Regions from separate parts of the Kitasatospora sp. NPDC057904 genome, predicted to be linked through region 1. Evidence: riboswitches for the same ligand, from Rfam matches in the RefSeq annotation. Region 1 holds a riboswitch; each other region holds the start of a gene.
What was found. Region 1 has a riboswitch for thiamine pyrophosphate ahead of ACFVSN_RS16305 (purine-cytosine permease family protein). Riboswitches for the same ligand answer to the same signal wherever they lie in the genome.

Region 1 (10,137 bases):
GCAGCTGCTCCTGCTCGGTGAGGCTGTGCCGGCGGCCGACCCACAGCTCGCCGTAGCCGTCGAGCCAGAACTCGCCGTTGCCGCGGTCGGAGCGGGGCAGCAGGTAGAGGCCGAACTCGTGGCCGGCGTCGCCGGTCGGCTCGGCGACGAGGACGGCGTCCTCGGTCTGGTCGCCGGTGAGGTGGACGTACTCGCTGGCGGCGCGGAAGTTGTAGTCGGTGTCGTTGGCGCGGACCTTCAGGTTGCCGGCCGGGATCACCAGCCGCTCGCCGGGGTACGCGGCCGAGAGCCGGGCGCGCCGCTCGGCGGCGTACGGGGCCTGGGCGACGGGCGTCAGGCCGTGCAGCTCGGTGTCGGCCCAGCCGGACTTCATCGAGGCGGCCAGCTCGTCCGAGACCTCGGAGTACAGGCCGTTCTTGCGGCCCTTGAACTGCTTCGGCTCCTCGCCGCCGGTGGCCTCGGGGTTCTCGGCCACCGCCGGGGTGCGGTCCTCGGTCACGTACAACGCCTCCTTGGGGGTGGTGCGGCCCGCCCGTGGGGGATGTCGGATCGCGACACACGTGGGCGGCCGTGCGTCCCATGGTACGGACGCCCGGTCGCCCACTCGTTCGGGGCTGGAAGGTCTACTCGAAGCGGGCGCCCAGCAGCATCAGGTCGTCGGTGGCGGCGTCGGCCCCCTCGCGGCCGGGGCAGGCGGCGAGCAGGTGGGCGCAGAGCCGGTCGGGGTCGATCCGCACGTCGCGCGGGGCGTCGGCGGCGGCCCGGCGCAGGTTGGCCTGCCCGGCGTGCAGGGTGGGGCCGCAGCGGCGGGCCAGGCCCTCGGTGTACAGCAGCAGGGTGTCCCCGCGCTCGGCGGTGAGCTCGACGCCGGGGGCCTCCCAGCAGGCGAGCATGCCGAGCGGCGCGGAGAGCGAGGTCTCGACGAACTCGGCGCCGTGCCGGTTGACCAGGATCGGCGGGCAGTGCCCGGCGCCGGCCAGGGTGATCCGGCGCTCGTCGGGTTCGATCCAGGCGTAGACGGCGGTGGCGGTGCGGGTGGGCTCGGTGGTCTTCAGGAGCAGTTCGAGGTCGCCGAGGACGGAGACCGGGTCCTCGCCCTCCAGCACCGCGTACGCCCGCAGCGCGGCCCGTACGCGGCCCATCGCGGCGGCGGCGCCGGGCGCGGAGCCGGGGCCCGCGCCGGGGCCGTCGCCGGAGACGGAGCCGACGGTGAGGCCGACGGTGCCGTCGGGCAGCGGGATGGCGTCGTACCAGTCGCTGCCGTTGGAGCGGTCGAGGCCGGCGGGGACGAGCCGGGCGGCCAGCCGCAGCCCGGCGGGCTGGGGGAGCCGGTCGGGCAGCAGGCCGCGGAGCAGCGCCTCGGTGGTGCGGCTGACCTTGTCGGCCGCCAGCTGCCCGGCGATCAGCGGGGCGGCGAACCGGCAGTAGCGGTGGGCGAGTTCGCGCTGGCGTTCGGTGGGTTCGGCGGGCCGGTCGTAGAACCAGACGGCGGCGGCCAGCGGGCCGTCCTCCTCGGTGGCGAGCGGCAGTCCGTAGCAGCCGCCGAGGCCGAGGTGGGCGGCGAGTTCGCGCAGCCGGGCGCCGGTGGCCGGGTCCTCGGCGAGGTCGGGGGAGTGCAGCCGCTCGGGCCGGTCCCGGTCGCGCAGCAGGCGGGCGAGCAGGCTCTGCTCGAAGGGGACGGTCTCCAGGGCGCCGAGGCTGGCGCGGTCGAGGCCGAGGCCGAGCGGCTGGCCGGGGCCGCCGCCGGGCTGCCGGGTGACCAGGACGCCGCGGCCGGCGCCGAGCAGGTCGGCGCCGGAGGCCAGGACGGCGGCCAGGGTGGCGTCGAGGCCGCGGGCGCGGGCGAGCCGTTCGGTGTGCTCGTACAGGCTGGTGAAATCGGACAGGCGTCCGGCCAAACGGTCCTGCACCCCGGTGGACGGTGCCGTGAGGGCCTCCGCCGCACCGTCCTGGGCCTCGGCGGGACCGGGCAGGCCCGGCTGGTCGACGAGCGGATCGAGGACGGAGAGCCCGCCGGTGAAGCCCGGCTCGGCCGGCGCTGCGGGTGAACTGGGCGTCGACGACGGGTGGGTCTCGGTCATGCCGGCACTCCTGACGCGGTGCTACGTGTCATGCGGAACCCCCAGGGACGGCCGATGTGGGGGCGAGCGCGGCCGAAGGGCGCGTTTCGCCTCGAATCGCTACTACTCGTCATTGATCGACAGCAATGGCACCACTTCTACACAGGCCATTTGGGGCATGTCCAGATCCGGGACGAGCCGGTGGCCGGTTCCCCCTCCACTGCGACCCGGACGGAGGGCGCGTCCGGTTCGTACGCGCGCCGTTCCGGCCGGGAGGAATGGAGCGGCCCGGGAGCGGGCAGAACCGTGGGGACGGACCCGGCGGCCGTCCGGATCGTATGCTTTCGCCGCCCGGATGCCGCGCTGGCCGGATGTCACTCACTCGTACGGTGGAACCAAGCGCGCCCGGGCGGCGTCCATCCGGGCGCATACGCGATTCTCGTTCCGAGGGCTGTTCCCGTGCGCGGCCCCTCTCATGTCGTGCTCCACGCCGTGCTCCACGTCCGCGCCGCGCCGTCCGCCGTACCGCCCGCCCGCCGCGTGCCCCCGGTCCGCGCCGCCGCGGCCCGTGCGGCGAGTCCGGCGGACGCGGCCCCGGGACGGACGGCGGCCCCGGAGCGAACCGAGCGGTCAGGGAAAGGAACGAGCGCCATGCGTGAGGATCCGAGGGGCCGGTCCGCGGCCCGGTCCGCCCGGCTGACCGCGGCCCTGGAGTCGGCCGTCGACCACCGCTGGCCGGTGGTGCCGGGCGCGGTGCTGTCCGGCGGGCGCTGTTCGTGCGGCGACCCGGACTGCCCGGTGCCGGGCGCGCACCCGCACGACCCGCCGCTGCTGGCGGCCACCACGGACGCCCGGATGGTGCGCTGGTGGTGGGAGCGGCAGAGCCCGGACGCGCCGGTGCTGGCGGCGACCGGTCGGGCGGTGTCGGCGGTGAGCCTGCCGGCCCTGGCCGGGGCCCGCGCGCTCGCGTACCTGGGGGCGCTGCGGCTGCCACTGGGGCCGGTGCTGGCGATGCCGGGCCGCTACGCGCTGCTGGTGGCGCCGTACTCGCTGGACTCGCTCGGCGAGATGCTCGCCCAACTCCCTTGGGTGCCGGGCTCGTTGCACTACCACGGGCCGGGCGGCTTCCTGCCGCTGCCGCCCGGTGCGGGAGCGGGCCCGGTGCGCTGGGTGCTGGCGCCGCGGCGGGCGGCCGACGGCGGGGTGTGGCTGCCGCAGGTCGGGCCGCTGCTGGGCGAGTTGGTGGAGGCGACGGTCCGGCTGGACAGCGGGCGCTCGGCCTACTGAGCGACCGTCCGGTGGCGGCCCGTCGGCCGGTCATCGGCCGGGTCCGGCGCCGTCCGCCCGGAAAAACAAAAGATCCGGCCGCTGGCGACGGGGGATGCACCAGCGACCGGACTCTTTAGACAGTAACAAGGATCTGCGTCCGCGCCAATTTCCAAGACGCCCTCCACGCCCGGAAATTGCGGTTCAGGGCGACAATGTGACGCGTATCACCTCGTTCCTGCGCGCTTTAGTTCAGGGTGACCTGACGGTTCACCAGGTTCGCGCGGGCGCGTCGCTCGTCGGCCGTGAGCGGCGCCGGGTCCGCGAGGACGGCGGCGAGCCGCTCGGCGAACCCGGCGGCGGGCTTCTCGCAGTCGGCCGCCGTCATGGCGAGCGGCAGGTCCCACACGGGGACGGTCAGGCCGTGCGCGCGGAACGAGCCGACCAGGCGGGTGTCGGTGCCGAGCGAGGCCTCGCCGGCCGCGTTCAGCCGGGCCAGCGCGTCCAGGAGCTGCTCCTCGGGGACGGTCATCACCCAGCGCAGGTGGTTCTTGTCCGGGGTGCCGCACCAGTACGCGGCGTCGACACTGGTGAGCTTCTCGGTCGGGATGGCGGAGGCGTTGGCGCGCTCCAGCGAGGCGGCGACCTCGCCGGTGGCGGTCTCGGCGTCCTCCAGCCAGAACTCGAAGCCGGTGTGCACGGCGGGCGTGAAGTCCGCCGTGACGTCCAGCAGGTCCTGCAGGCGGCGCCCGCCCGGGACGGTCCGGCGGGCCGGCACGGGGCTGCCCGGCTCGGCGGCCAGGGCCAGCTCCAGCGCGTCCGCGAGGTCGCGGCTCAGGTCGCCCGAGGAGGACTGGGTCTGCAGGCCGAGCAGGATCGAGCCGTCCTGGCGGCGCAGGGCCGGCCAGGCGAGCGGCAGGACGGTGGCCAGGGTGACCGACGGCACCTCGCCGACGGCGGTCCCGGCGACTCCGGCGGCCAGCGTCAGCGGCACGGTGGCGGCGGGCACCAGCTCGCGCAGCGCGACCCAGTCGGCCTCGCCCGGCAGGCCCTCGAACGGGCGGTGCACCAGCTCCTGCACCGCGTGCGAGGCCTCCCGGCCGTGGCAGGCCTTGTACCGGCGGCCCGAGCCGCACGGGCAGTCGTCGCGGGCCCCGACCACGGGGATCTCACCCGTGACGGCGGTGGTGGACTGGCGCTGCGGCGCCTTCTTGGCGGCCTTCTTGCCCATGGTGCGGCTCTCCCGGGGACGGTGGTCCTTTGCTCCGGGAAGCCTACTGACGTTCTCCCGGCGCGCGGGCACGCGCCGGGGCGGGAGCGCTGCGGCGGGGGCGCCCGGGGCCTGCGGGCGGGGCGCTCAGGCGCTGCGGGCGTCACCGCCGGTGCGCCTGGCGTGCCGCGCGCGGGCGGGCAGCGCGGCCCAGACCGTCACCTCGCCGGGTGCGTCGCGCACGCCCCAGTCGCTCGCGAGCTGGTCGACGATGCCCAGGCCGCGGCCGCCGCGCGAGGTCAGCGAGGGGCTGCCGGGCTCGGGCCGCGTCGGTGCGCCGCCGTCGGTGACCTCCACCGTCAGCACGCCGTCCGCGTGCATCTGCCAGCGGACGAGCACGCCGCCGTCGTCGCCGGGCTGTTCCGCGTCCCGGCCGGCCGGCGCACCGGCGTGCGGCCCGGACGGGACGCCGACCAGTACCTGGTCGACGACCTCGGCCAGGGTGCCGCGCCCGAGCGCGGGCAGCGGGCCGAGCGGCCGGGCGTACCGGCACGCATTGCTCAACAGCTCGGAAAGGATCAGTACGGCATCATCGATGACCGGTTCCGGTATCTGCCGATCACCCAGATCTCGACGCAGTCGGCGCCGTGCGACCCCGACACTCGCTGGGCCGTGCGGCACTGCCATGGTCGATGAAGTCGGCACTTCACGCGCCACCATCAACGCCACCCCCGGACCTCCTTCAGCGTATGCCGAGGGATGGATGCCCCTTGGTAATGCGTCGGAAACGACCGCGCGACGATCCCGCGAGCCCATTTCGAGCAGCGCGACCGAGGGTGGGCGGGAGGTCATTCCCCGCTCACCCTCCGTCGCGCCGGCGCACGATTTCCGGCAAGAAACGTGCGCGGAAGGTTTGAATGCCGACCGGATCGGTCGGGTTCGGCGATCAGGTTCCGACAGAGCGGTCGGCACCCACCGGGATCCGTGGGGCCTGTGGGCCCTCCGGGGCCCTCAGCGGCCGAGCTGCGCCAGCACCTGCGCGGGCTTGTTGGTGATGATCGCCGACACCCCGAGCTCCAGGCACAGGTCCACGTCGGCCGGCTCGTCGACCGTCCACACGTGCACCTCGTGGCCCAGCTCGCGCAGCCGCGGCACCAGGTCGGGCTTGGCCCGCACCAGGTCGATGCCGGGCCCGGCGATCCGCGCCCCGCCGGGCAGCGGCCGGCCCTCCCGCAGCCGGCCGAGCAGCGGCAGCATCCGCTCGATCAGGAACACCCGAGGGTAGTCCGGCGCGGCGGCGGCCACCCGGTCCAGCGCGATCGACGAGAAGCTCATGATCCGGGCGGACGGGCGGTCGCCCTCGCGGGTGCCGGAGATCTTGAACCGTTCGAGCATCCGGAGCAGCTCGGCCTCGACCCGGCCGCGGAAGCGCACCGGGTGCTTGGTCTCGATCGCCAGGTCCACCGGCCGTCCGCAGTCCACGACCAGCTCCAGCAGCCGCTCCAGGGTCAGCACGCCGCGCAGCTCGGGGTCGGTGCTGGGCCGGCCGGTCTTCCAGGCGCCGAAGTCGTAGTCCTGCAGCTCGGCGAGCGTCATCGCCGAGACGGTGCCGCGGCCGTTGGAGACCCGGCCGATGCGGCGGTCGTGCACGCAGACCAGCTCGCCGTCGGCGGTCACCCGGACGTCGCACTCGACGGCGTCCGCGCCCTCCTCGAGGGCCCGCCGGTAGGCGGCCAGGGTGTGCTCGGGCAGGGCGTCCGAGGAGCCGCGGTGGGCGACTACCTGGACGGACGGCGCGGTGCGCGGGGCCGTCGAAGACAGATCTGGGCTGGTCACGCCGTCAACGATAGGCGGAGCAGGTGACGCGGAGGCGAAGACGGTCCCAACCCGAGGGGCCGTCCTCGCCTCCGCTCCCTCAGTGCTGCGGGGTGCGCCGGCTCAGCGGGGTGAGCGCCCAGGTGACCAGCGCGGGCACCGCGAAGGCGAACAGCGAGGCCGACGTCCACTCCTGCGGGGTGAAGTGCAGCGCCCCCTGGGCCGAGGTCCAGAAGTCGGTCCACCAGCCGGCTACCGGGGTCGGCGCGATGAACTGGTAGACCGCGAAGCCGAGCACCCACGGCAGCAGCATCAGCCAGCGCGAGGGCGCCTCGGCGGTGAGGTTCCAGCCGTTGCGGCCGGCGCCGAAGAAGTAGTCCACCGCCAGCACGGCCAGCAGCGGCACGAAGACCGAGCCGATCAGGCCGAGGAAGTTGGTGTACGTGTCGGTGAACTTGTCGATCCGCAGCGCCAGCACGGTGGTCAGCAGGCCGATCGCGCCGGACAGCACCCGGCGGTCCGCCCGCGGCAGCAGGTTCTGCACCGACATCGCGGTCGAGTACACGTTGGCGAAGGACTGGTCCGTCTCGCGCAGCACCAGCACCAGCAGGAACAGCCAGCCCGCCCAGACGCCGAGGAAGGAGTCGAAGATCTTGTTCGGGTCGCCGTCGGACTGCAGCAGCGCCATCAGGCCCAGCGCGTAGCACCACACCTGGGCGACGGTGTAGCCGGAGAAGCTGCCCCAGAACGCCGAGCGCGGCGTGCGCGAGTGCCGCGTGTAGTCGGCGGCGAGCGGGACGAAGGAGATCGACACCGCGATCATCGCGTCGGTGGCGCCCAGGAAGCCGTGCCAGTTGCCCTTGCCCGGGTCGGGCACGCCGTGCCGGCCCAGCTGGACGGTCAGGTAGACCATCGCGACGGCGACGGCGCCCGCCACGAAGCGCCGCAGCACCCGGATCGAGCCGAGCGGCCAGATCGTCAGCACGGTGGTCAGCCCGCCCGCGAGCAGGACGAACAGCCACCGGTAGCCGTCCGTGTGGGCGACCGTCTGCGCGCCCGCCGCGATCGTCAGGAGCTCGAACACGCCCCAGCCGATGCACTGGACGATGTTCAGCACCGTCGGGACGTACGAGAGCCGGGTGCCGAACAGCCCGCGCAGGTTCGCCATCGCCGGCGCGCCGGTGCGGGCGCCGATCAGCGCGGCCACGCCGAGCATCGCGGTGCCCACCGCGGTGCCGGCCACGATCGCGGTGCCCGCGGCGGCCAGCGACAGCTCGCTGCCCGGGGCGCCGAGCACGGTGGCGGCGGTGGAGAAGCCGATCAGGCTGACGCCGAGGTTCATCCACAGCGCGAAGTGGTCGCGGAAACGCAGCGTGCGCGGCGGCTCGGCGTCGAGGACGAGCGGTGCCTCGGCCTTCTCCGGCCGGTCCAGCAGCGCGGTCGCGGCGGCGGTCCCGCCGGATCCGGGCCCGTCATGACCGGTCGTGGACGATTCGGAGAAACCCTTGGACTCGGGCGCGCCCGAAGAAGAGGATGGCGAAGCAGGCGGCATGGCCGATACTCCCTACGCCGGCATTACCCGGACAGGTTCCGGCGGTCAGCGCCCCCTCGACGGTCCGCCCGGGATCCCGTGGCGTACGGTCGACCAGCGCACTCTCAGCCTGGAAGGTCCAAGCTCCCGCGTGTCAGTTTGGAGCGACAGGCTAACCGGCACCGGGGCGAACGCCCAAGGCCAGGGGGCGTGCCGTCCGCATCGCGGGACGTTCGGCGGGGGTGGGGGAGCCGCCGCCGGGAACGTGTCGTCGAGCGGAGGCGTCGGTCCCGCCTAAGGATTCTTATGAGTTCTTCAGAGGGGTCCTTACGGCAATCGAATCGGCAGTGCGAAAAACTATGGTCCTTGGTTCTGTCAGCTATGGAGGTCGTCCGTGAGCACCGAGCGCGAGGTTGGGCCCACCGGGCCGCAGGGGGAGCAGCCCTCGGGCACCGAGGCCGCGGCAGCGGCCGCGGCTCCGGACGGGCACAAGCCCACCATGGCCTTCGGCAGGATCCCCGAGCCCGAGGCCCCGGCGGACGCCGCGCCGGCCGACGGCGGGCACAAGCCGACCATGGCCTTCGGCCGGGTGCCCGAGCCCGAGGCCCCGGCGGACGCCGCGCCGGCCGACGGCGGGCACAAGCCCACCATGGCCTTCACCAAGGTCCCCGCCCCGGAGGCGGCGCCCGTCGCCCCCGCTGCGCCCGAGGCGGCCCCCGCCGCGCCCGCCGAGGCGCCGGTCGCGCCGGTCGCCGAGAGCGGCTACATCGACGCCCCGCCGCCGGTCCTGCCGCCCGCCCCGGCCGCGCCCGTCGCCCCGGCCGCGGTACCGGCCGCGCCCGTTGCCCCGGCTGCGCCCGCCGCGCCCGTCGGCGAGGCCGCCCCGGTCCTGCCGCCGGTCGCCAACCCGTACGCGACGCCGACCCACGGCGTCCCCGCCGCCGGCGCCCACGACCCGTACGCCGCCCCCGGCGCCCAGCACCCGTTCGGCGCCGGCCGCCCGCTCGGCGGCTGGGGCGCGGGGCACGACACCACCGCCGCGCACGGCATGCCCGGCTACCCGGGCGCCCCCGGTGCGCCCGGCGGTCCCGCGGGCCCGCTCGGCTACCCGGCGGACTACCCCGGCGGCCCGGCCGGCCCCGGCGGTCCCCGCAAGAAGCGCGGCGGCCTGGTCGCCCTGATCGCCGCCGTCGCCCTCGTGGCGGGCATCGCCGGCGGTGCCGTCGGCGTGGCGGTCTCGGGCAACGGCAACTCCGTCGCCTCCGCGGACGACCACCGCAGCACCACCATCCAGGCCAGCAACACCCAGAAGAACGAGCCCGCCCCCGGCTCGATCGCCGCCATCGCGCAGAAGGCGCTGCCGAGCGTCGTCACCATCAAGGCGCAGAACAGCAGCGAGTCGGGCACCGGCACCGGCTTCGTCTTCGACACCGAGGGCCACATCCTCACCAACAACCACGTGGTGGCGCCCGCCGTCACCGGCGGCGGCGGGAAACTGACCGTCAAGTTCGCCGACGGCTCCTCCTACAGCGCCTCCGTGCTCGGCCGCGCCGAGGGCTACGACGTGGCCGTCGTCAAGATCGACAACCCGCCGAAGGAGAAGCTGAGCCCGCTCACGCTGGCCGACTCCGACAAGGTCAACGTCGGCGACGCCACCATCGCGATCGGCGCGCCGTACGGCCTGGAGTCGACCGTCACCAGCGGCATCATCAGCGCCAAGGACCGCCCGGTCGCCTCCGGCGACGAGACCGGCGCCCAGGCCTCCTACATGAACGCCCTGCAGACCGACGCCTCGATCAACCCCGGCAACTCCGGCGGCCCGCTGCTCGACTCCAGCGGCGCCGTGGTCGGCATCAACTCGGCGATCCAGTCCAACGCCTCCGCCAACGGGCGGGCCGGCAGCATCGGCCTCGGCTTCGCCATCCCGATCAACCAGGCCAAGTGGGTCGCCGACACCCTGATCAAGACCGGCAAGCCGGTCTACGCCCAGCTCCAGGTGCTGCGCAACGACGACTACAAGGGCGACGGGGCGCAGATCCAGACCCGCGACATCCAGGGCCAGCCCGCCGTCACCCCCGGCGGCGCCGCCGACAAGGCCGGCCTCAAGCCCGGCGACGTCATCACCAAGCTCAACGGTGCCCCGATCGAGAACGGCCCGGCCCTGGTCAGCCGGATCTGGACGCACAAGCCCGGCGAGACCGTCGACGTCGAGTACCAGCGCAACGGCCAGACCATGACCACCAAGGTCACCCTCG
Region 2 (10,137 bases), 230 kb from region 1:
GAACGCCTCCCGAACGCCGCAGGGGCGCACCGCGCGTGCGGAACGCCCCTGCGTACGGACGCGGACGTCAGAGCGTCTTGCGGAACTCCTCGGCCACCGCGAGGAAGATCGTGTTGCCCTCGGCCTCACCGATCGACACCCGCACGCCCTCGGGGAACGGCCGGACGATCACACCGGCCGCGGCGGCCGCGGCGGCGAAGTCCGCCGAGCGCGCGCCGAGCGGCAGCCACACGAAGTTGGCCTGCGAGTCCGGGAGGTCCCAGCCCTGGGCGCGCAGTCCGGCCACCACCCGGGCGCGCTCCTCCACGAGCGCGTCCACCCGCACCTTGAGCGCGTCCTCGGCGTGCAGCGAGGCGACGGCGGCGTCCTGCGCGAGCTGGTTCACGCCGAACGGGACGGCGGTCTTGCGCAGCGCGGTCGCCACCGGCTCGTGGGCGATCGCGAAGCCGACGCGCAGGCCCGCGAGGCCGTACGCCTTGGAGAAGGTGCGCAGGACGCAGACGTTCGGGCGGTCCCGGTAGAGGTCGATGCCGTTGGGCACCTCGGGGTCGCGGATGAACTCGATGTAGGCCTCGTCGACGACGACCAGCACGTCGCCGGGCACCGCGTCGATGAAGCGCTCCAGCTCGGCGCGGTGGATCACGTTGCCGGTCGGGTTGTTCGGGTTGCACACGAAGATCAGCCGGGTGTTCGGCGTGATCGCGGCGAGCATCGCGTCCAGGTCGTGGTCGCCGCCGGCGGTGATCGGGACCGGGACGGGGGTGGCGCCGGCGACCTGGGTGATGATCGGGTACGCCTCGAAGGAGCGCCAGGCGAAGATCACCTCGTCGCCCGGGCCCGCCGTGGCGAGGATCAGCGACTGGGCGACGCCGACCGAGCCGGTGCCGGTGGCGATGTGCTCGGCCGGCACGCCGAAGCGCTTGGCCAGCTCCTCGGTGAGCTCGTTGACCGCCATGTCCGGGTAACGGTTGAACGACCCGGCCGCCTCGACCGCCGCGGCCAGGACGCCGGGCAGCGGCCCGTACGGGTTCTCGTTGGAGGACAGCTTGTAGGCGTCGGCGCCGGCCGGCTTGCCGGGCTTGTAGGTGGGGATGCCGTCCAGGGTCGGCCGCAGCCGCGGGCCCTGCGCTGACGTGTCGCTCACGGTCCTGCTCCTTCTCGATCTTCTCGATCTCCGCGTCGGGTGGACGCGCGATGTCCGGGTGTGCGTCCTCCGGTGCGGGTCCTCCGGTGCACACGCCCGGACCACCCCGGTCGGGTGCCTTGCACCATACCGACCGCGCTCACCCGTAGGAGTGAGTTGGCCGGTCGGCCCACCGGTGCAGATCAGCCATTCTGCCGGGTTCCTTTGGCACATGTCAGAGGTAAGACGCCAGGTTTTGGGCCGGTATCGAAGGGGCGCGCCCCGGCTCACTCGTGGAGAAACGTATCTCCAAAGGCTCCCGATGCGCCGGTCACAGGACCTTGTCAGGAGCCATACGATCGGTCCGCCATGACAGCAGCAGCCAACCAGAGCGGTCGGCGACCCACCACCTCACGGCGTCTGGAGCGGGCCGGCATCCGGGATGTGGCAGCAGCCGCCGGAGTGTCGATCACCACCGTCTCCGACGCGCTGAACGGAAAGGGCCGCCTGCCCGACGAGACCCGCAGCCGGGTGCGCGAGGTCGCCGAGCGCCTCGGCTACCGCCCCTCCGCGGCCGCCCGCACCCTGCGCACCGGACGGTCCGGCCTGATCGGGCTGACCGTCACGACCTACGGCGAGGAGCCGTTCACCTTCACGGAGTTCGCGTACTTCGCCGAGATGGCCCGCGCCGCCACCAGCGCCGCCCTCGGCCGCGGCTACGCGCTGGTGGTGCTGCCCGCGTCCTCCCGGCACGACGTCTGGGGCAACATCGCCCTGGACGGCACCGTGGTGATCGACCCGCCCGACCAGGACCCGCTGGTCAGCGAGCTCTACCGGTCCGGCGTCCCGGTGGTCAGCGACGGCAAGCCCGGCAACTGCCCGGTCACGGCCTGGGTCGACAACGACCACGAGGCCGCCGTGCTCGGCATCCTCGACCACCTCTCCGAAGCCGGCGCCCGCCGGATCGGCCTGCTCACCGGGACCAGCACCGACACCTACACCCGGCTCTCCACCGAGGCCTACCTCGGCTGGTGCGCCAAGGTCGGCCAGGAGCCGGTGTACGAGGCCTACCCCGCGCACGACCCGGCCGCCGGCGCCGTCGCCGCCGACCGGCTGCTCGCCCGCCCCGACCGCCCCGACGCCGTCTACGGCCTGTTCGACCCCAACGGCACCGACCTGCTCGCCGCCGCCCGCCGCTACGGGCTGCGGGTGCCCGACGACCTCCTGCTGGTCTGCTGCAGCGAGAGCGACGTCTACGCCGCCACCGAGCCCCCGATCACCACGCTCTCACTGAAGCCCCGCCGGATCGGCACGACCGTCGTCAACCTCCTCATCGACGCCATCGAGGGCGTCGACTCCGGGACGGGCGTCGACATCGCCCGGCTCTTCCCGCCCCGCTTCCGCACCGCCGGAACCGGCCCGCCGCCCGGCACCCTGATGCCCACCGAGCTGATCGTCCGGGCCTCCTCGCAGCGCCGCAGTCCGCGCACCACCGTCAGTCCTCCCCGACCCCCGGGCGAGGTCTAGACCATACCGAGCCGGGACAAAACGGACCTTGCGGGACGGCCCGGCTGACGCTCCGGAGGATTGGATACCCACCAGGTGACGACGCCGGGAGAGTGGTCTTCCTATGATGGGCGAATGACACCCGAGGACCGCTTCCCCGGGCCTGAACACCCCTCCTCAGGCCCCCGCCACCAGCCGGACCTCGACGTGCTGCCGTACGGCACCTACTACGAGCCCGAACCCGCCGGCTACGCCGGGACGCCGTACGAAGCGGAGACCTACAGCGGCTACGGCGGCGCCCGCTACCTCGAACAGCACTGGCCCGCCGACAGCCAGGCGCACGGACACACGATGCACGCCCCCGGGCAGGCGCCGGCGTTCAACCACCAGGACCACCCCGGCTACGAGCCGACCCTGCCCGACCGGCCCTCGCCGGCCCTCCAGTTCCCCGACGCGGTGCCCGACCCCCTGGCCGACGGACACCCCGACCGGCCGGCCGACCAGTTCCCCGGCCGCGACGACCCGCCGACCATCGAGCTCGGCCCGCCGCTGCCCGAGCCCGTGCCCAGCTACCCGTACCCGGCCCCCGGCCCGGACGAGCCGCCCGGCCCGCTCTACGTCGTCGGCGACGTCCACGGCTACCTGGAAGAACTCGTCGCCGAACTCCGCCACCAGGGCATCATCGACGCCGACGGCCACTGGTGCGCCGGCCGCTCCCGGATCTGGTTCCTCGGCGACTTCACCGACCGCGGCCCCGACGGCATCGGCGTCATCGACCTCGTCATGCAGCTCGCCGCCGAGGCTGCCGCCGCGGGCGGCTACTGCCGGGCCCTGATGGGCAATCACGAACTGCTCTTCCTCGGCGCCGCCAGGTACGGGGACGAACCCGTCCAGTCCACCGCCGGCACCGCCTCCTTCCTCGCCGCCTGGCGGCTCAACGGCGGCCAGCAGCACGACCTCGACCGGCTCCAGGCGCACCACATCAGCTGGCTCTCCCGGCTGCCGGCCATCGCCATCGAGGACGGCCACCTGCTGCTGCACTCCGACACCACCGCCTACCTGGAGTACGGCGAGTCCATCCCCGACGTCAACGACGCGGTGCACAGCCTGCTCGCCGACGAGGGCGTGGACGAGTGGTGGGACTGCTTCCGCCGCTTCACCAAGCGCTTCGCCTTCCGCGGCGACGCCGGCCCGACGGCCGTCCACGAGCTCCTCGACACCTACGGCGGCAGCCGGATCGTGCACGGCCACAGCCCGATCCCGTACCTCACCGGCGCGGTGCACGCCGACGACGGCGCCCCGCCGCACATCCCCGGGCCGTACGTGTACGCCGACGACCTAGCGGTCGCCATGGACGGCGGCGTCACCATGGAAGGGCGCCTGCTCATCGCCCGACTGCCCGTCAACTGACGTCACCCGCCGGCCCACCCGTCGCACGGGTGTTCCCGGCGCCCGGGCCGTCGCACGCGCGCGGCCCGGGGCGCGAAATTCCGGAATCGGACTGTCAGCGCGGGCGCACCCGCCCCTACCATGAGGCACACCACGAGCGGCCGCCCGTCCGGCGGCCCGCCTCCGCGCCCGATTCGGCGCCCCTGCGGGCCCACCCAGCCCGCGAGGCGGAGCGAACCGGGGTCCGCATGAACGGGGTCCCCATGACCAACCCCCCGCCGCTGCTCGCCGAGGACCGCCCGGAGTACGAGCGCCTCCTCGCCGAAGCCCTCCGCGACGGCACCGTCCGCACCGCCCTCCGCGCGCCCGGCGCACTCACCGCCGACCAGCTGCGCGCCCGCGCCCTGCGCGACGCCGACGCCATCGCCGCCGCGGCCGCCACCGAGTACGAGCACTACACCGGGCTGCGCGAGAGCCTGCGCAGCACGCCCCCGCCCGCCGAGGGCGCCGAGCCGGCCGCCCCCGGCCTGCTCTCCCAGCTGCGCTCCGCCGACGGCGGCGCCGGGCTCTTCCCGGTCCTCACCGTGCTCACCCCGATCCTGGCCTGGGCCGCGGCGCTGGTCCTGCTGCTCCTCGGGTACGCCCTGCGCGCCGCCGACCCCGGGCTCGTCCTCGCCCGCTCCCTGCTCACCGCGGGCTGGATCGCGCTCGCGGCCGGGATCGTCGCGATGACCGTCGGCCTCGTCGGGCTCGTCCTCACCGCGTTACGCGACGGCTCCGGCGCCCCCGCGGGCACCGACCCCGACCTCGCCGCCGAGCTCGCCGCCGCCCGCCGCGCCTGGCGCACCGCCCTGCGCGACCGCGGCCTCCTCCCCTACCTGCACGCCGGCCTCCCGGCCGTCCCCGCCCAGCGCCCGGACTTCACCAGCCCCGGCTACACCCCGCCGGGCTTCACCGGCCCGGGCCCCGACGGCCTCACCGACCCCGAGGGCCGCGCCTCCCGCCCCGCCGCCTTCACCCCGCCCGACTTCAGCACCCCCGGCTACACCCCGCCGGGCTTCACCGGCCCCGACGAGGTCGGCTGACGCACCGCTGCCCCGGGCCACGCCCGGGGCAGCGCGCAGGACCCCGGAGCGGCCGCTACGGCAGGTAGCGTTCGAGCGCCGCCGCGCCCTTCTCGTCGATCTGCCGCCTGGCCCACGCGAGGCGCTCGGGCGTGACGTCCTGCCCGGACGCCATGACCAGGTCCTCGGGGTCGAAGGGCCGCTCGCCACCGCTGTACAGCTGCCGCGGGGACGCCTTGGCGTCCCGGTTCGTCTCGTCGCTCGGATCGGTCCCCTTGATCGGGCTGCCCATCGCTGCCTCCTTGGTCGGCCTTCCCCCCAGGGTGCCTCCGATTTCCCCCGGACGCACGACGGCGTGGCGGCAAAGGCCGGAACCCGTCCGAGGCCGCCGGGTGGAAAGGAAAACGGCCCGCGCTCTCCCCCCGGAGGAACGCGGGCCGGCTCTGGGGCGGCGGCGGTCAGTCCGCCATCGGCAGGTAGACCTTGTTGCCGTGGGCCTTGAACTCCTCGGACATGGCCTGCATGCCGGCCAGCGCCTCGGCGTCGAACTCGGTGCCGACGGCCGTGGAGCCGTCGCCGTGCTCGTCGCGGATCTTCTGCGAGATCTTCATGGAGCAGAACTTCGGGCCGCACATCGAGCAGAAGTGCGCGGTCTTGGCCGGCTTGGCGGGGAGGGTCTCGTCGTGGAAGTCGCGCGCGGTCTCCGGGTCGAGGGCCAGGTTGAACTGGTCCTCCCAGCGGAACTCGAAGCGGGCGTCGGAGAGGGCGTCGTCCCAGGCCTGGGCGCCGGGGTGGCCCTTGGCGAGGTCGGCGGCGTGGGCGGCGATCTTGTAGGTGATCACGCCGGTCTTGACGTCGTCCCGGTTGGGCAGGCCCAGGTGCTCCTTGGGCGTCACGTAGCAGAGCATCGCGGTGCCCCACCAGGCGATCATCGCGGCGCCGATGCCGGAGGTGATGTGGTCGTAGCCGGGGGCGACGTCCGTGGTGAGGGGGCCGAGCGTGTAGAACGGCGCCTCGTCGCAGATCTCCTTCTGGAGATCCATGTTCTCCTTGATCTTGTGCATCGGGACGTGGCCCGGGCCCTCGATCATCACCTGGACGTCGCGCTCGCGGGCGATCCGGCCGAGCTCGCCGAGGGTCTGCAGCTCGGCGAACTGCGCCTCGTCGTTGGCGTCGGCGATGGAGCCGGGCCGCAGGCCGTCACCGAGCGAGAAGGTGACGTCGTAGGCGGCGAGGATGTCGCAGAGCTCCTCGAAGTTCGTGTAGAGGAAGTTCTCCTTGTGGTGCGCGAGGCACCACGCGGCCATGATCGATCCGCCGCGCGAGACGATGCCGGTCTTGCGGCGGGCGGTCAGCGGGACGTACCGCAGCAGCACGCCGGCGTGGACGGTCATGTAGTCGACGCCCTGCTCGCACTGCTCGATGATGGTGTCCCGGTAGACCTCCCAGCTCAGCTCCTCGGCCCTGCCGTCGACCTTCTCCAGGGCCTGGTACAGCGGCACGGTGCCGATCGGCACGGGGGAGTTGCGCAGGATCCACTCGCGGGTGGTGTGGATGTTGCGGCCGGTGGAGAGGTCCATGACGGTGTCGGCGCCCCAACGGGTGGCCCAGGTCATCTTCTCCACCTCCTCCTCGATCGAGGAGGTGACGGCGGAGTTGCCGATGTTGGCGTTGATCTTCACCAGGAAGTTGGTGCCGATGATCGCCGGCTCCACCTCGGGGTGGTTCACGTTCACCGGGATGACGGCCCGGCCGCGGGCCACCTCGTCGCGCACGAACTCGGGGGCCAGGCCCTCGCGCAGGGCGACGAACTCCATCTCCGGCGTGACGATCCCGCGCTTGGCGTAGGCGAGTTGGGTCACGGCGGCGCCGCCGCGGCCGCGCAGCGGGCGGCGGGGGCGGCCGGGGAAGACGGCGTCGAGGTTGCGCAGGTTCCCGCCGCGCGGCGAGGTGTGCTTGATGCCGTCGTCCTCGGGGCGGGCCTCGCGGCCGTCGTACTCCTCGACGTCGCCGCGCTGGCGGATCCACGCGTCGCGCAGGGCGGGCAGGCCGCGGCGCACGTCGGGCTCGTAGGCGGGGTCGGTGTACGGGCCGGAGGTGTCGTACAGCGGAACGGTCTTGCCGTTGGTGAGCACCACCTCGCGGAACGGGACCCGCAGATCGGGGCGGGATCCCTCGCGGTGGGCCTTGCGCCAGGCCGGGGTCGGGTAGCCGGTGCGCTCGCTGCTGGGGGCGCTCTGGGCAGACTGCGGCTGTGCGTCGAACGTGGTCATCTGACCTTCACTCCCTACGCCGGCATTACCCGGTCCAGGTTCCTGCGGTCGGCGCAGCGTCCCGGCCGTCCGTCGACGGACCGTTCAGCGCCCTCTCAGCCCGGTGCTCCGAGCTCCCGCGTCCGCAGGCGGTGTTGCCTGCACATGACGCCCAACACCGTAGCGAGAGGATCGCCGCAGGTCCAGAGGGCTTCCGGTGGGCGGGCGGCGGGCGCAGACTGAAGCCCATGATCGGACTGACGGGACGGGTCACGGGGAAGGTCGGCGCGGGCCTGGTCGGGGAGGTGCTGGTGCACGTGCCCGAGCGGCAGGGGACGGAGGCGTTCCTGGCGTACCTGGCGGTGCCGGGGGATCCGCTGCCGACGGGCACGCAGGTGATCGTGGTCGAGTACCAGGCGCCGCGCACGGTGTTCGTGTCGCCGCTCTGACGGACGATCCTCCCTCGTCACGGGGCCCGTGACAGGACCGGGACGAAGTCACGACGTCACCTACTGGCGCACGCGCACGAACAGGCGCAGAATCTCCGCTGCCACCGCGTCCGCGCACTCCTGCACAACCACGCGCAGCCACGGAGCGGTGTGCCTTGAAGGGGGAGTCGGCCGATGGTTATCGGCGTCGTCGCGGGGGCCGTGGTGGCCTCCATCATCGTTGTGATCATCCTGTTCAAGCTCATGTGGCGGGTCGCCGAGCCGAACGAGGCACTGATCATCTCCGGGTCGAAGCACGGGGACGGCCTGGGCTTCCGGATCGTCACCGGGCGGGGCACCTTCGTCGTCCCGGGCATGCAGGCGGTGCGCCGCCTGTCGCTGGACCTCAACGAGGCCGAGCTGGACGTCGAGTGCGTGACGCAGCAGGGCATCCCGGTGCACGTCAAGGGTGTCGTCATCTTCAAGGTCGGCGACGACTCGGTGTCGATCGCCAACGCCGCCCGGCGTTTCCTGGACCAGCAGAAGATGATGGGCCAGCGGGTGCACAACGTGTTCGCCGGTCACCTGCGCTCCATCGTCGGCGGGCTGACGGTCGAGGACATGATCCGCGACCGCGATCGGCTGACCGGCGAGACCCGGGCCGCCTCGGGCGCCGAGATGGAGAAGCTCGGTCTGATCATCGACTCGCTGCAGATCCAGGAGATCCTGGACCCGACCGGGTACATCCGCAACCTCGCCGCCCCGCACGCCGCGGCCGTCCAGCGCGACGCCCGCATCGCGGCCGCCGCCGCCGACCGCGAGGCCACCGAGGCGGAGCAGGAGGCGTTCGCCCGCAAGGCCGAGGCCACCCGCAACAGCGAGATCCAGCAGGCCTCCTACCAGGCCGAGATGGACACCGCGAGCGCCCGCGCCCGGCAGGCCGGACCGCTCGCCGAGGCGGCCGCCCGCCAGGAGGTCGTCGTCCAGGAGACGAAGGTCGCCGAGCTGGAGGCCCAGCGCAAGGAGCAGCAGCTCCAGATCGACGTCCGCAAGCCGGCCGACGCCAAGGCGTACGAGACCCGCACCAAGGCCGACGCCGACCGCGACGCCCGGATCTCCTCGGCCCAGGCGCACGCCCGGGAGACCGAGCTGCGGGCGGCGGCCGACGCCAGCCAGGTGAAGATCGCCGCGGCGGCCGAGGCGGAGGCCACCAAGCTGCGCGGCCTGGCCGCCGCCGAGGCGACCAGGGCCACCGGTCAGGCGGAGGCCGCGGCCGTCGAGGCCCGCGGTCTGGCGGACGCCGAGGCGGCCCGGGCGCTCGGGCTGGCCAACGCCGAGGGCATCCGGGCCCGCGCCGCGGCCCTCGCCGAGAACCAGGACGCCGTCGTGGCGCAGGAGTTGGCGGAGAAGTGGCCGGAGATCGTCCGGGCCGCGGCCGAGTCCTTCGGCAACGTCGAGCACATGGTGCTGCTCAACGGCGCGGACGGCATGGGCGAGATGTTCGCGAAGGCGCTCACCATGGGCGGCACCGGCCTCGGCCTGGCCCGCCAGTTGCTGAGCACCATGAAGGAGGCCCCGGCCGACGCGCCGGCCGACGCCAAGGCGCCGGTGGTGCAGCAGGTCCGCATCGAGGAGTGACCCGGCGCGGTCCCGCACCGCGACGGCCGAGGCCCGGCACCCCCACGACGGGGTGCCGGGCCTCGGCGTCGACGCCGGAGCGTCGTCAGAGCTTCGCCGCCTTCTTCACCAGGATGACCACGGCCGCCCCGATGCCGACCACGACCAGCAGCTTGATCAGCAGGCCCAGCAGCGCGCCGACCACGCCGAACACGAAGGTCACGACGTTCCAGGCCAGCACCAGGACCAGCACCGGCACGACGATGTTGCGCACCCAGGAGGGCAGCGACTTCCAGAGCTCAGCCATGTCCGTTCCTTCTCTCCCCTCGGGCCGGCCGCCCCTTCGGTGCCGCATCCCGCTTGCTTTCGATACGTCGATCGTACGGGGGCGCCAGTGCCGGAACGAGGCCCAACGGCCCGGAGAGAACCCCGAGATCACCCCGACCCCGGCCCCCGGGGATGACCCTGGTGAACCGCCCCGGAAGCGTCAGACCGGCCAGCGCTCACCGCGCCACGCGGCGTCCCAGAACATCCACTCGTAGCGCGAGGTCGTCGTGAAGTGCTCGACCACCCGGCGGCGCTCGACGGGGGAGAGCTCCTCGCCGATCCGGTCCGCGAGCGCCAGCACGCGCCGCACCACCGACTGGAACGCCTCGTCGCCGTAGGTGGCGATCCACTTGGCGTAGAGCGGATCCGGCGAGCCCTGGGCGAGCAGTGCCTCGCCGACCCGGGCGTAGATCCAGTAGCAGGGCAGCACC
Region 3 (10,137 bases), on a different contig from region 1:
CTGCTGATCTGGTGCGACGAGCTGTTCCTGCGCTCCGGCCTGGCCCCCGCCGCGGTGCTGGCCGCCAAGCCGGCGTTCGACCTGATGCGCACCGAGGTCATGCTCGGCCAGTACCTGGACGTGCTGGAGCCGGTCGCCGGGGACTCGACGGACGAGGGTGCACTGGACCGGGCGCAGACGGTGCTGCACTACAAGTCGGCGAAGTACACGATCGAGCGCCCGCTCCAGGTCGGCGCGCTGCTGGCCGGCGCCGGGCCCGGCCTGGTCGCGGCGTACGGCGCGTTCGGCCTGCCGCTGGGCGAGGCGTTCCAGCTGCGGGACGACCTGCTCGGCGTCTTCGGCGACCCGGCGGTCACCGGCAAGCCGGCCGGGGACGACCTGCGCGAGGGCAAGCGCACGCTGCTGGTCGCGCACGCGATGCGCGGGCTGCCGGCCGCCGACGCGCGGCACCTGGACGAGCGGCTCGGCGCGCCGGACCTCGCGCCCGCCGAGGTCACCGGCCTGCGGGACCTCGTCGCGCGGAGCGGGGCGCCGGAGCTGGTGGAGGCCCGGATCGACGAGCTGATGCGGCAGTCGCTGGCCGCCCTGGAGGCGGCGCCGCTCGCCGACCGGCGCGCCCGCGAGGTGCTGCTGGCCCTGGCCGAGGCCGCCACCGTCCGCAAGTACTGAGCCTCGCGGCCGACGGCGGCCCCTGCCGGGATCAGGCCTGGCGCAGCCGCCGGGAGAGCTCGGCGGCTGCCGCCCGCGGGTCGTCCGCGGCCGTGATGGCGCGCACGACGACGATCCGGCGGGCGCCCGCGGCGAGCACCTCGTCGACGTTGCCCAGGTCGATGCCGCCGATGGCGAACCACGGGCGGTCGGTGGGCTGCTTCGCCGCGTACGAGACGAGGCCGAGGCCCGGGGCCGGGCGGCCCGGCTTGGTCGGGGTCGGCCAGACCGGACCGGTGCAGAAGTAGTCCACGCCGGGCTCGGCGACCGCCGCGTCCACCTCGGACTCGGCGTGACAGGACCGGCCGATCAGGACGTCCTCGCCGAGGATCGCCCGGGCGGCCGGGACGGGCAGGTCGTCCTGCCCGAGGTGCAGGACGTCCGGCCGGGCCGCGTGGGCGACGTCGGCGCGGTCGTTGACCGAGAGCAGCTTGCCGTGGCGGCGGCAGGCGTCCGCGAAGACCTCCAGGGCCTCCAGCTCCTGCTTGGCCTCCAGGCCCTTGTCCCGGAGCTGGACGATGTCGACCCCGCCGGCCAGCGCCTCGTCCAGGAACTCGGCCAGGTCGCCCTGCTCGCGGCGGGCGTCGGTGCACAGGTACAGCCGGGCCTCGGCCAGCCGCTGACGCGGCGTGTCCGCCGCCATCAGATCAGCATCGCCTGGGCGCGGCGCTTGACCTCGGTGCCACGGTTCTCCCGCAGCGCCTGGATCGGGCTGCCGGGCAGCGACGGGTCCTCGGTGAAGAGCCACTCCAGGATCTCCACGTCGCTGTACCCGCAGTCGCGCAGCACGGTCAGGGTGCCGGACAGGTGCTTGACCAGCCCCTGGCCGTCGATGAACGCCGCAGGGACCTGCAGCGAGTTGTTCGGGCCCCGCCGGACGGCGATCAGGCCGCCGTTGCGGACGAGGTCGCGCACCTCGGTGACGCGGACCCCCCACTGCTCCGAGATGTCGGGCAGGTACATCCACTCGGCGACCAGGGCTTCAATCTTGCTTTCGATCTCACTCACGCCACCAGACTGCCACCTCCGGAGCCCGCCGCGCACCAGCCGCTACCCCGCGACCGCCGATTTCAGCGCCACTGCCGGGTCTGCGGCCCGGGCCGGGTCCAGCGCGGTGCCGCGCTCGATCAGGCGGCGGCCCTGGGTGAGGTCGCGCGGGCGGTCCACGGCCAGCAGCGCGCTCGGCACACCGTCGCGCAGCCACAGCACCGACCAGGTCGCGTCCTGCGGGGAGCCGCGCCAGAGCAGCTCGTCGCCCTCGGCGTGCCGTCCGGCGTACTGCACCATGCGGCCGAACTGCTCCGACCAGAAGTACGGCACCGGGTCGTACGGCGCGTCCACCCCGAGGACGGCGGCGGCCGCCGCCTCGCCGGACTGCAGCGCGTGGTCCCAGTGCTGGACGGTCAGCCGGGCGCCGGAGCGGACCGACGGGTAGCTGACGCAGTCGCCGGCCGCGAAGACGCCCGGCAGGCTGGTGCGCAGCCGCCCGTCCACGACGACCGCACCGGTCGCGTCCAGCTCGACGCCCGTGCCGGCCAGCCAGTCGGTCGCGGGCCGGGCGCCGATGCCGACCACCACCTCGTCGGCGGGCAGGTGCGAACCGTCGGCCAGCAGCACCGCGCCGGGCTCGACGGCCGCGACGCCGACGCCGCAGCGCAGGTCCACCCCGGCCCCGGCGTACCAGGCGGCCATCGCCGCGCCGACCTCCCTGGGCAGCGCACCGGGAACGGGCGCCGGGCCCGCCTCGACGACGGTCACCTCGCAGCCGGCCTCCCGGGCGGCGGTGGCCACCTCCGCGCCGATCCAGCCGGCGCCGACCAGCACCAGGCGCAGGCCGGGCCGCAGCAGCGCGCGCAGGGCGAGCGCGTCGTCCAGGGTGTGCAGGAGGTGGGCGCGCTCGGCGCCGGGCAGGGCGCGCGGGGTCGCACCGGTGGCGATCACCAGCGATCCGTACGGGAGGTCGCCGGCGTCGGTGTGCAGCACGCCCGGGGTGAGTCCGGTGGCACGGCGGCCGGTGAGCAGTTCGACGCCGAGGTGCGGGAAGTCGATGTCCAGCGTGGTGGCGTCGCTCTTGCCGAGCAGGACGTCCTTGGAGAGCGGCGGCCGGTCGTACGGCGCGTGCGGCTCCTCCCCGACCAGCACGATCCGCCCCTGCCAGCCGCCCCGCCGCAGCCCCAGCGCGCACTGCGCGCCGGCCAGCCCGGCCCCGACGACGACCACCCGATCCGTTCCGCTCAGCTCTGCCACGGCGCCACTGTACTCAGCGGCCCCACGTGCCCCGGCGGCCCGTCCGTCCCGCGCACGGACGGGCCGCGCCGGGCCCGTCCACCCTTCGTACGGGCCTTCGGCCGGGCGGACCACCGGAGTTATGGTGGGGACACCATCACGGGAGCCCGGCGTACCGGGCTGAGAGGCGGGCTGGCACGGCCCGCGACCGTCCGAACCTGATCCGGGTCATACCGGCGAAGGGAGAAGAGCAGCTTTGACACGCTTGGCACCGGGCAGCCGCGCCGACGTGCTGGTGATCGGCGGGGGCGTCATCGGCCTCGCCGTCGCCTGGCGGGCGGCGCAGCGCGGCCTGGAGGACATCGTCGTGGTCGACCCCTCCCCCGGTCACGGGGCGGCCGGGGTCGCGGCCGGGATGCTCGCCCCGGTCACCGAGCTGCAGTACGGCGAGGAGCCGCTGCTGCGCCTCGGGATGGCCTCGAACGAGCGGTACGCGGCGTTCGCCGCCGAGCTCACCGAGGCGAGCGGCGGCGAGGACACCGGCTACCGCCGGTGCGGCACGGTCGCCGTCGCGCTGGACTCCGACGACCGCGCGGAACTGCGCGAACTGCACGCCTTCCACGAGCGGCTCGGCCTCGACTCGACCTGGCTGACCGGCCGGGAGGCCCGCAAGCTGGAACCGATGCTGGCCCCCGGCGTGCGCGGCGGCCTGCACGTGGCCGACGACCACCAGGTGGACCCCCGCCGGCTGCTGACCGCACTGGTCCGCGCCTGCGAACGCGCGGGCGTCGTGTTCCACCGCACCGAGGCCGTCGAGCTGCTGGTCGAGGGCGGCCGCGCGGTCGGCGCCCGGCTCGGCACCGGCGGGACCCTCGCCGCCGACCGGGTCGTCCTCGCCGCCGGCCCGCACAGCCACCGGCTGCCCGGCCTGCCGGAGGACGTGCTGCCGGCGGTCCGTCCGGTCAAGGGGCAGATCCTGCGGCTGCGGATCCCCGACGCCTACCGCCCCTTCCTCAACCGCAACGTCCGCGCGGTCGTGCGCGGGCAGCACCTGTACCTGGTGCCGCGCGAGAACGGCGAGCTGGTGATCGGCGCGACCACCGAGGAGCAGGGCTACGACACCACCGTCACCGCCGGCGGGGTCTACGAACTCCTGCGCGACGCCCACGAGTTGGTCCCCGGCATCACCGAACTCCCGCTCGTCGAGACCTCGGCCGGGCTGCGTCCCGGCTCGCCGGACAACGCACCGCTGCTCGGACCGACCGACCTGCCCGGCCTGGTCGCCGCGACCGGCCACTACCGCAACGGCGTCCTGCTCACCCCGGTCACCGCCGACCTGCTCGCCGACTACCTGGCGACCGGCGAAGTCCCCGAGCTCGCACGGCCGTTCGCACCCTCCCGGTTCTCCCCCGCCCGCTCCACCACGAAGGCCGTCGCATGACCGACATCGCACTGACCGTCAACGGCGAGCCCCGCGAGGTGCCCGCCGCGACCACCCTCGCCGAGGTGGTCACCACCCTCAGCAAGGCCAACACCGGCGTCGCCGCCGCGCTCAACGAGGCCGTGGTGCCGCGTGGTTCGTGGTCCGAGACGCGGCTCTCGGCGGGCGACCGGATCGAGATCCTCACCGCCGTGCAGGGAGGCTGAGCGCCATGGCCGACGACCTCTTCACCATCGCCGGGACGACCTTCACCTCCCGGCTCATCATGGGCACCGGCGGCGCCCCCAGCCTGGAGGTCCTGGAGCAGGCCCTGCGGGTCTCGGGCACCGAGCTGACCACCGTCGCGATGCGCCGGGTCGACGCGACCACCCAGGGCTCCGTCCTGGACGTGCTGACCCGCAACGGCATCCGGGTGCTGCCCAACACGGCCGGCTGCTTCACCGCCGGCGAGGCCGTGCTGACCGCCCGGCTGGCCCGCGAGGCACTCGGCACCGACTGGGTGAAGCTGGAGGTCATCGCCGACGAGCGGACCCTCCTGCCGGACCCGATCGAGCTGCTGGACGCCGCCGAGACCCTCGTCGACGACGGCTTCACGGTGCTCCCGTACACCAACGACGACCCGGTGCTGGCCCGCAAGCTGGAGGACGTCGGCTGCGCGGCGATCATGCCGCTCGGCTCGCCGATCGGCTCCGGCCTCGGCATCCGCAACCCGCACAACTTCCAGCTGATCGTGGAGGGCGCGAACGTCCCGGTCGTCCTGGACGCGGGCGCCGGCACCGCCTCCGACGTCGCGCTGGCGATGGAGCTCGGCTGCTCCGCCGTGATGCTCGCCTCCGCGGTGACCCGCGCACAGGACCCGGTCCTGATGGCCGAGGCCATGCGGCACGCCACCGAGGCCGGCCGCCTCGCCCACCGGGCCGGCCGGATCCCGCGCCGCTTCCACGCGGAGGCCTCCTCCGCGATGGCCGGCCGCGCCGACCTCGACACCCGCGAGCGCCCGGCGTTCTGACGCGGCACCCGTGTCACAAGCCGGTCCCGGAGGCGATGTCCGCCGGGACCGGCCGCGACCCGCCGCACTACACTCCTCGGGTGGACACGGCATGGCGCGACCCCCTGATCGGTACCCTGCTCGACGGCCGGTACCGGGTCGAGCAGCGCATCGCGACCGGCGGCATGTCCACGGTCTACAAGGGCACCGACACCCGCCTCGACCGCGTGCTCGCCCTCAAAGTGATGCACCCCGACCTCGCCGGGGACGAGGGCTTCACCGCCCGCTTCATCCGTGAGGCCAAGGCCGTCGCCCGCCTCGCCCACCCCAACGTGGTCAACGTCTTCGACCAGGGCGCGGACCACGGAAACGTCTTCCTCGCCATGGAGTACGTGCCCGGCCGCACCCTGCGCGACCTGCTGCGCGACCGCGGCGCGCTGTCGATCCGGGCCGCGCTGGACATCATGGAACCGGTGCTCGCCGCGCTCGGCGCCGCCCACCGCGCCGGGCTGGTCCACCGGGACGTCAAGCCGGAGAACGTGCTGATCACCGACGGCGGCCTGGTCAAGGTCGCCGACTTCGGCCTGGTCCGGGTCCTGGGCAGCGCCGACGGCGCCCCCACCTCGACGACCACCGCCACCGGCGGCACCGTCATGGGCACCGTCTCCTACCTCGCGCCCGAGCAGATCCTCCCGGACGCCCCCACCGACCAGCGCGTGGACGTCTACGCGGCCGGCATCCTGCTGTACGAGATGCTCACCGGCACGCGCCCGCACACCGGCGACAACCCCGTCCAGGTCATGTACAAGCACCTGCACGAGGACGTCCCCCCACCCTCGCGCAGCGTCCCGACCGTCCCCCCGGCGCTCGACGCGATAGTGCTCGGCGCCTGCGCCCGAACCCCCGACACCCGCCCGTACGACGCCGTCGAGCTGCTGGCCACCCTGCAGCGGGTCCGGCGCGAGCTCGGCCCGGCCGAGCTGGACGCCGAGCCGCCGACCTCCACCAGGCCCAGCCCGCGCTACCCGACCAGCGAGCCGACCTCGGTGATCCAGCGCACGCCGCAGGCCGCCCCGCACCAGCTGCCGCTCCCCCTCCCGCAGCCGGTCGAGCCGCCCGTGGCCGAGCGCACCAGCGTCCTCGACGTCCCGCCGGACCTGATGGACCAGCTGCTGGTCGAGCCCCGCCCCTACGACGAGCCCACCCCCGTCCGCCCGCCCCGCCCGAACCCGCTGCGCCGCGTCCCGCGCAAGCCGGTGATCTGGGCCTCCGCGCTGACCGTCCTGGTGCTGCTGGTCGGCGGCGTGACGTACGGGCTGTCCGAGTCGCTGTACGGGCCGGTGCCCGGGGTGCTCGGCAAGGACCGCGCCGAGGCGCAGCGGATCCTGGACAAGGACGGCATGCACGGGAAGTTCGTGGACGCGTACAGCGAGACCGTGCCGTCCGGCCAGGTGATCTCCACCGACCCCGGGGTGGGCACCCGGTCGCGCAAGAGCGATGCCGTGACGGTCACCGTCTCCAAGGGGCCGCACCGGATCGCCGTGCCGGACGTCACCGGCAAGCCCGCCGACCAGGCCGCGTCCGCGCTGACCGGCGTGCAGCTGGCGAAGGGCTCGGTGACCGAGACGTTCAACGACGCCGTGCCCGAGGGCTCGGTGATCAGCAGCTCGCCGGTGGCCGGCCAGCAGGTGGCGGAGAACACCCCGGTCTCGCTGGTGGTCAGCAAGGGCATGGTGCCGGTGCCGGACGTCACCGGGATGACGAAGGACGCGGCCGAGAAGGCGCTCACGGCGGCCGGGTTCACGATGCAGACCACCGGGGTCAACCTGTTCGGCAGCGGCAAGGCGAGCAGCCAGTTCCCGGCGGCCGGCGAGCGGCGTCCCCAGCACACCGCGGTGACGGTCAACTTCCCCTTCATCTGAGGGGGTTGGGGGCCCAGGGCCCAGGCCCTAGCGGAGCGGGCCGTCCCCCGGCTCCTCCTGGTGGGTGTAGCGCTGCTCGCGCCACGGGTCGGCGAGGTTGTGGTAGCCGCGCTCCTCCCAGAAGCCGCGCCGGTCGGCCCGCATGTACTCGACCGCGCGGACCCACTTCGGGCCCTTCCAGGCGTACAGCTGCGGGACGACGAGCCGGACGGGGAAGCCGTGTTCCGCGGTCAGCGGCTCGCCGTTGCGGTGGGTGGCGAAGAGCGTGCGCGGATCGGCGAAGTCGGCCAGCCGCAGGTTGGCGCTGTAGCCGTACTCGGCCCAGACCATCACGTGCGTGACGCCGGGCGCCGGGGGCACGAGGTCGAGGACGAGGGAGGCCGGGACGCCCGTCCACTCGTTGCCGAGCACCGAGAACTTGGTCACGCAGTGCAGGTCCGCGCGGACGGTGGTGCGCGGCAGGGCGGTGAAGGCGTCGAAGTCCCAGCTGTGCTTCTCCGCCGAGGCGGTCGCGCCGAACACCTGGAGGTCCCAGGTCAGCGGCTTGAAGCGGGGCACGGGACCGTAGTGCAGGGCGGGCCAGCCGCGCTGGACGCGCTGCCCCGGGGGGAGCCTCGGGTCAGGCGGCGGAAGCTGTTCTTGTTCGGACTGACCCATGGCTCCATGGTGACAGACGGCGTCCGGCCCCCGGCGCGCGCCCCTTTCGGTGCCCCGCGCGCCCCGCCCGTACGGGCCAACGGCCGGCAGACATTCCCCCAAATCGGATATTCCGACACATGTCCTAGTGAGTGTGAACTTACTGGAAGTCCCTCCCATTTCGGTGCCAGGATGCGCAGCGCAGCACTCACAGCAGGCCCCAGCGCAGGGAGGCACCGTCATGCAGGGCGATCCAGAGGTCATCGAGTTCCTCAACGAGCAGCTCACCGCCGAGCTCACCGCGATCAACCAGTACTTCCTGCATGCCAAGATGCAGGAGAACTTCGGCTGGACGAAGCTCGCCAAGTTCACCCGGCACGAGTCGATCGACGAGATGAAGCACGCCGAGGTGCTCACCGACCGGATCCTCTTCCTGGAGGGCCTGCCGAACTACCAGCGGCTGTTCCACGTCCGGATCGGGCAGACGGTCAAGGAGATGTTCGAGGCCGACCGCCAGGTCGAGGTCGAGGCGATCGACCGGCTCAAGCGCGGGATCGTGGTCATGCGCGCCAAGAACGACGTCACCTCGGCGAACATCTTCGAGGACATCCTGGCGGACGAGGAGCACCACATCGACTACCTCGACACCCAGCTGGAGCTCCTGGAGAAGCTCGGCGAGGCGCTCTACCTCGCCCAGCTGATCGAGCAGCCGGAGTCCTGAGCCGCCGCGGCGGTCAGGCCGCGCGCAGCGGGACGACGGGCGCCGGGACCGGGGCCGTCGGGGCCGGTGCGACCGGCCCCGGGGCGGCGGGGCCCTCGGGGTCCGCGAGGCCGAGCCTGGCGGCCAGCCGGGCGGTCGGGCAGGGCCGGGCGCCGTGCTCGCCGAGCAGCGCCTGTATCCGGCGCACGCACGAGCCGCAGTCGGTGCCGGCCTTGCAGCCCTTGGCGATCTGCCGCGGGGTGTTGGCGCCCTCGTCGATCGCCCGCTTCACCTGGTCCTCGGTGACCGCATGGCACATGCACACGTACATCGCGGTCTCTCCCGGGGGTGTGGCGCAGCTGCTCTCGACTGCAGTGGATCTTGACTAAGGCTTGCCTTAGTTCACTAAGCCTCACCTTACCCGGCGTTCCGGGTACGAAAAAGCCCCTCCGGCCTCGGGAATCCCGAAACCGGAGGGGCCTTCGTCACATCCGGGGGCTGCGGCACGACCGGGACCTACTGGCCGCGGTACATCTCCGCCACCAGGAACGCCAGGTCGAGCGACTGGCTGCGGTTGAGGCGCGGGTCGCAGGCCGTCTCGTAGCGCTGGTGCAGGTCGTCGACCAGCACCTCGTCGCCGCCGCCGACGCACTCGGTCACGTCGTCGCCGGTCAGCTCCACGTGGATGCCGCCCGGGTGGGTGCCGAGCGCGCGGTGCACCTCGAAGAAGCCCTTGACCTCGTCGAGCACGTCGTCGAAGCGGCGGGTCTTGTGGCCGCTGGAGGCCTCGAAGGTGTTGCCGTGCATCGGGTCGCAGATCCACACCGGCTGGGCGCCGGACGCGGTGACCTTCTCCACCAGGGTGGGCAGGTGGTCACGGACCTTGCCCGCACCCATCCGGGTGATGAAGGTGAGGCGGCCGGGCTCGCGCTCCGGGTCCAGCTTCTCGATCAGGGTCAGCGCGTCGTCCACCGAAGTGGTCGGGCCGAGCTTGACGCCGATCGGGTTGCGGATCTTCGAGGCGAACTCGATGTGCGCGTGGTCCAGCTGCCGGGTGCGCTCACCGATCCACACCATGTGGCCGGAGACGTCGTACAGCTCGCCGGTGCGCGAGTCCACGCGGGTCAGCGCGGTCTCGTAGTCGAGGACCAGCGCCTCGTGCGAGGAGTAGAACTCGACCGTCTTGAACTCCTCCGGGGCGACACCACAGGCGTTCATGAACGCCAGCGCGTTGTCGATCTCCCGGGCGAGCTGCTCGTACCGCTGGCCGGCCGGCGAGTTGCGGACGAAGTCCTGGTTCCAGGCGTGCACCTGGCGCAGGTCGGCGTAACCACCGGTGGTGAAGGCGCGCACCAGGTTCAGCGTCGCGGCGGACGCGTTGTACATCCGCTTCAGGCGCTCCGGGTCCGGGATGCGGGACTCGGGGGTGAACTCGAAGCCGTTCACCGAGTCGCCGCGGTACACCGGCAGGGTCACGCCGTCCCGGGTCTCGGTCGACTTCGAGCGCGGCTTCGAG

Region 2: another riboswitch for thiamine pyrophosphate. It lies ahead of thiC (phosphomethylpyrimidine synthase ThiC); the one in region 1 lies ahead of ACFVSN_RS16305 (purine-cytosine permease family protein).
Region 3: another riboswitch for thiamine pyrophosphate. It lies ahead of thiO (glycine oxidase ThiO); the one in region 1 lies ahead of ACFVSN_RS16305 (purine-cytosine permease family protein).

The regions. Positions count from the first base shown of each region.
Region 1 is NZ_JBHVOL010000005.1:405,810-415,946, forward strand. It holds gene ACFVSN_RS16275 (aminopeptidase P family protein) at 1-499, opposite strand, end outside; gene ACFVSN_RS16280 (PP2C family protein-serine/threonine phosphatase) at 624-2,081, opposite strand; gene ACFVSN_RS16285 (bifunctional DNA primase/polymerase) at 2,712-3,347, shown strand; gene ACFVSN_RS16290 (DUF5926 family protein) at 3,574-4,557, opposite strand; gene ACFVSN_RS16295 (ATP-binding protein) at 4,684-5,100, opposite strand; gene ACFVSN_RS16300 (glycerophosphodiester phosphodiesterase family protein) at 5,548-6,372, opposite strand; gene ACFVSN_RS16305 (purine-cytosine permease family protein) at 6,452-7,903, opposite strand; TPP riboswitch at 7,896-8,043, opposite strand; gene ACFVSN_RS16310 (S1C family serine protease) at 8,277-10,137, shown strand, end outside.
Region 2 is NZ_JBHVOL010000005.1:178,806-188,942, forward strand. It holds gene hisC (histidinol-phosphate transaminase) at 68-1,144, opposite strand; gene ACFVSN_RS15260 (LacI family DNA-binding transcriptional regulator) at 1,493-2,650, shown strand; gene ACFVSN_RS15265 (metallophosphoesterase) at 2,765-4,039, shown strand; gene ACFVSN_RS15270 (hypothetical protein) at 4,282-5,103, shown strand; gene ACFVSN_RS15275 (hypothetical protein) at 5,159-5,374, opposite strand; gene thiC (phosphomethylpyrimidine synthase ThiC) at 5,541-7,355, opposite strand; TPP riboswitch at 7,350-7,485, opposite strand; gene ACFVSN_RS15285 (hypothetical protein) at 7,583-7,783, shown strand; gene ACFVSN_RS15290 (SPFH domain-containing protein) at 7,958-9,400, shown strand; gene ACFVSN_RS15295 (DUF5326 family protein) at 9,486-9,686, opposite strand; gene tenA (thiaminase II) at 9,867-10,137, opposite strand, start outside.
Region 3 is NZ_JBHVOL010000008.1:13,839-23,975, reverse strand. It holds gene ACFVSN_RS21045 (polyprenyl synthetase family protein) at 1-669, shown strand, start outside; gene thiE (thiamine phosphate synthase) at 701-1,351, opposite strand; gene ACFVSN_RS21035 (Rv2175c family DNA-binding protein) at 1,351-1,716, opposite strand; gene ACFVSN_RS21030 (NAD(P)/FAD-dependent oxidoreductase) at 1,759-2,955, opposite strand; TPP riboswitch at 3,084-3,196, shown strand; gene thiO (glycine oxidase ThiO) at 3,191-4,375, shown strand; gene thiS (sulfur carrier protein ThiS) at 4,372-4,581, shown strand; gene ACFVSN_RS21015 (thiazole synthase) at 4,587-5,384, shown strand; gene pknB (Stk1 family PASTA domain-containing Ser/Thr kinase) at 5,465-7,285, shown strand; gene ACFVSN_RS21005 (sulfite oxidase-like oxidoreductase) at 7,313-7,942, opposite strand; gene bfr (bacterioferritin) at 8,163-8,642, shown strand; gene ACFVSN_RS20995 (bacterioferritin-associated ferredoxin) at 8,656-8,952, opposite strand; gene ACFVSN_RS20990 (class II 3-deoxy-7-phosphoheptulonate synthase) at 9,138-10,137, opposite strand, start outside.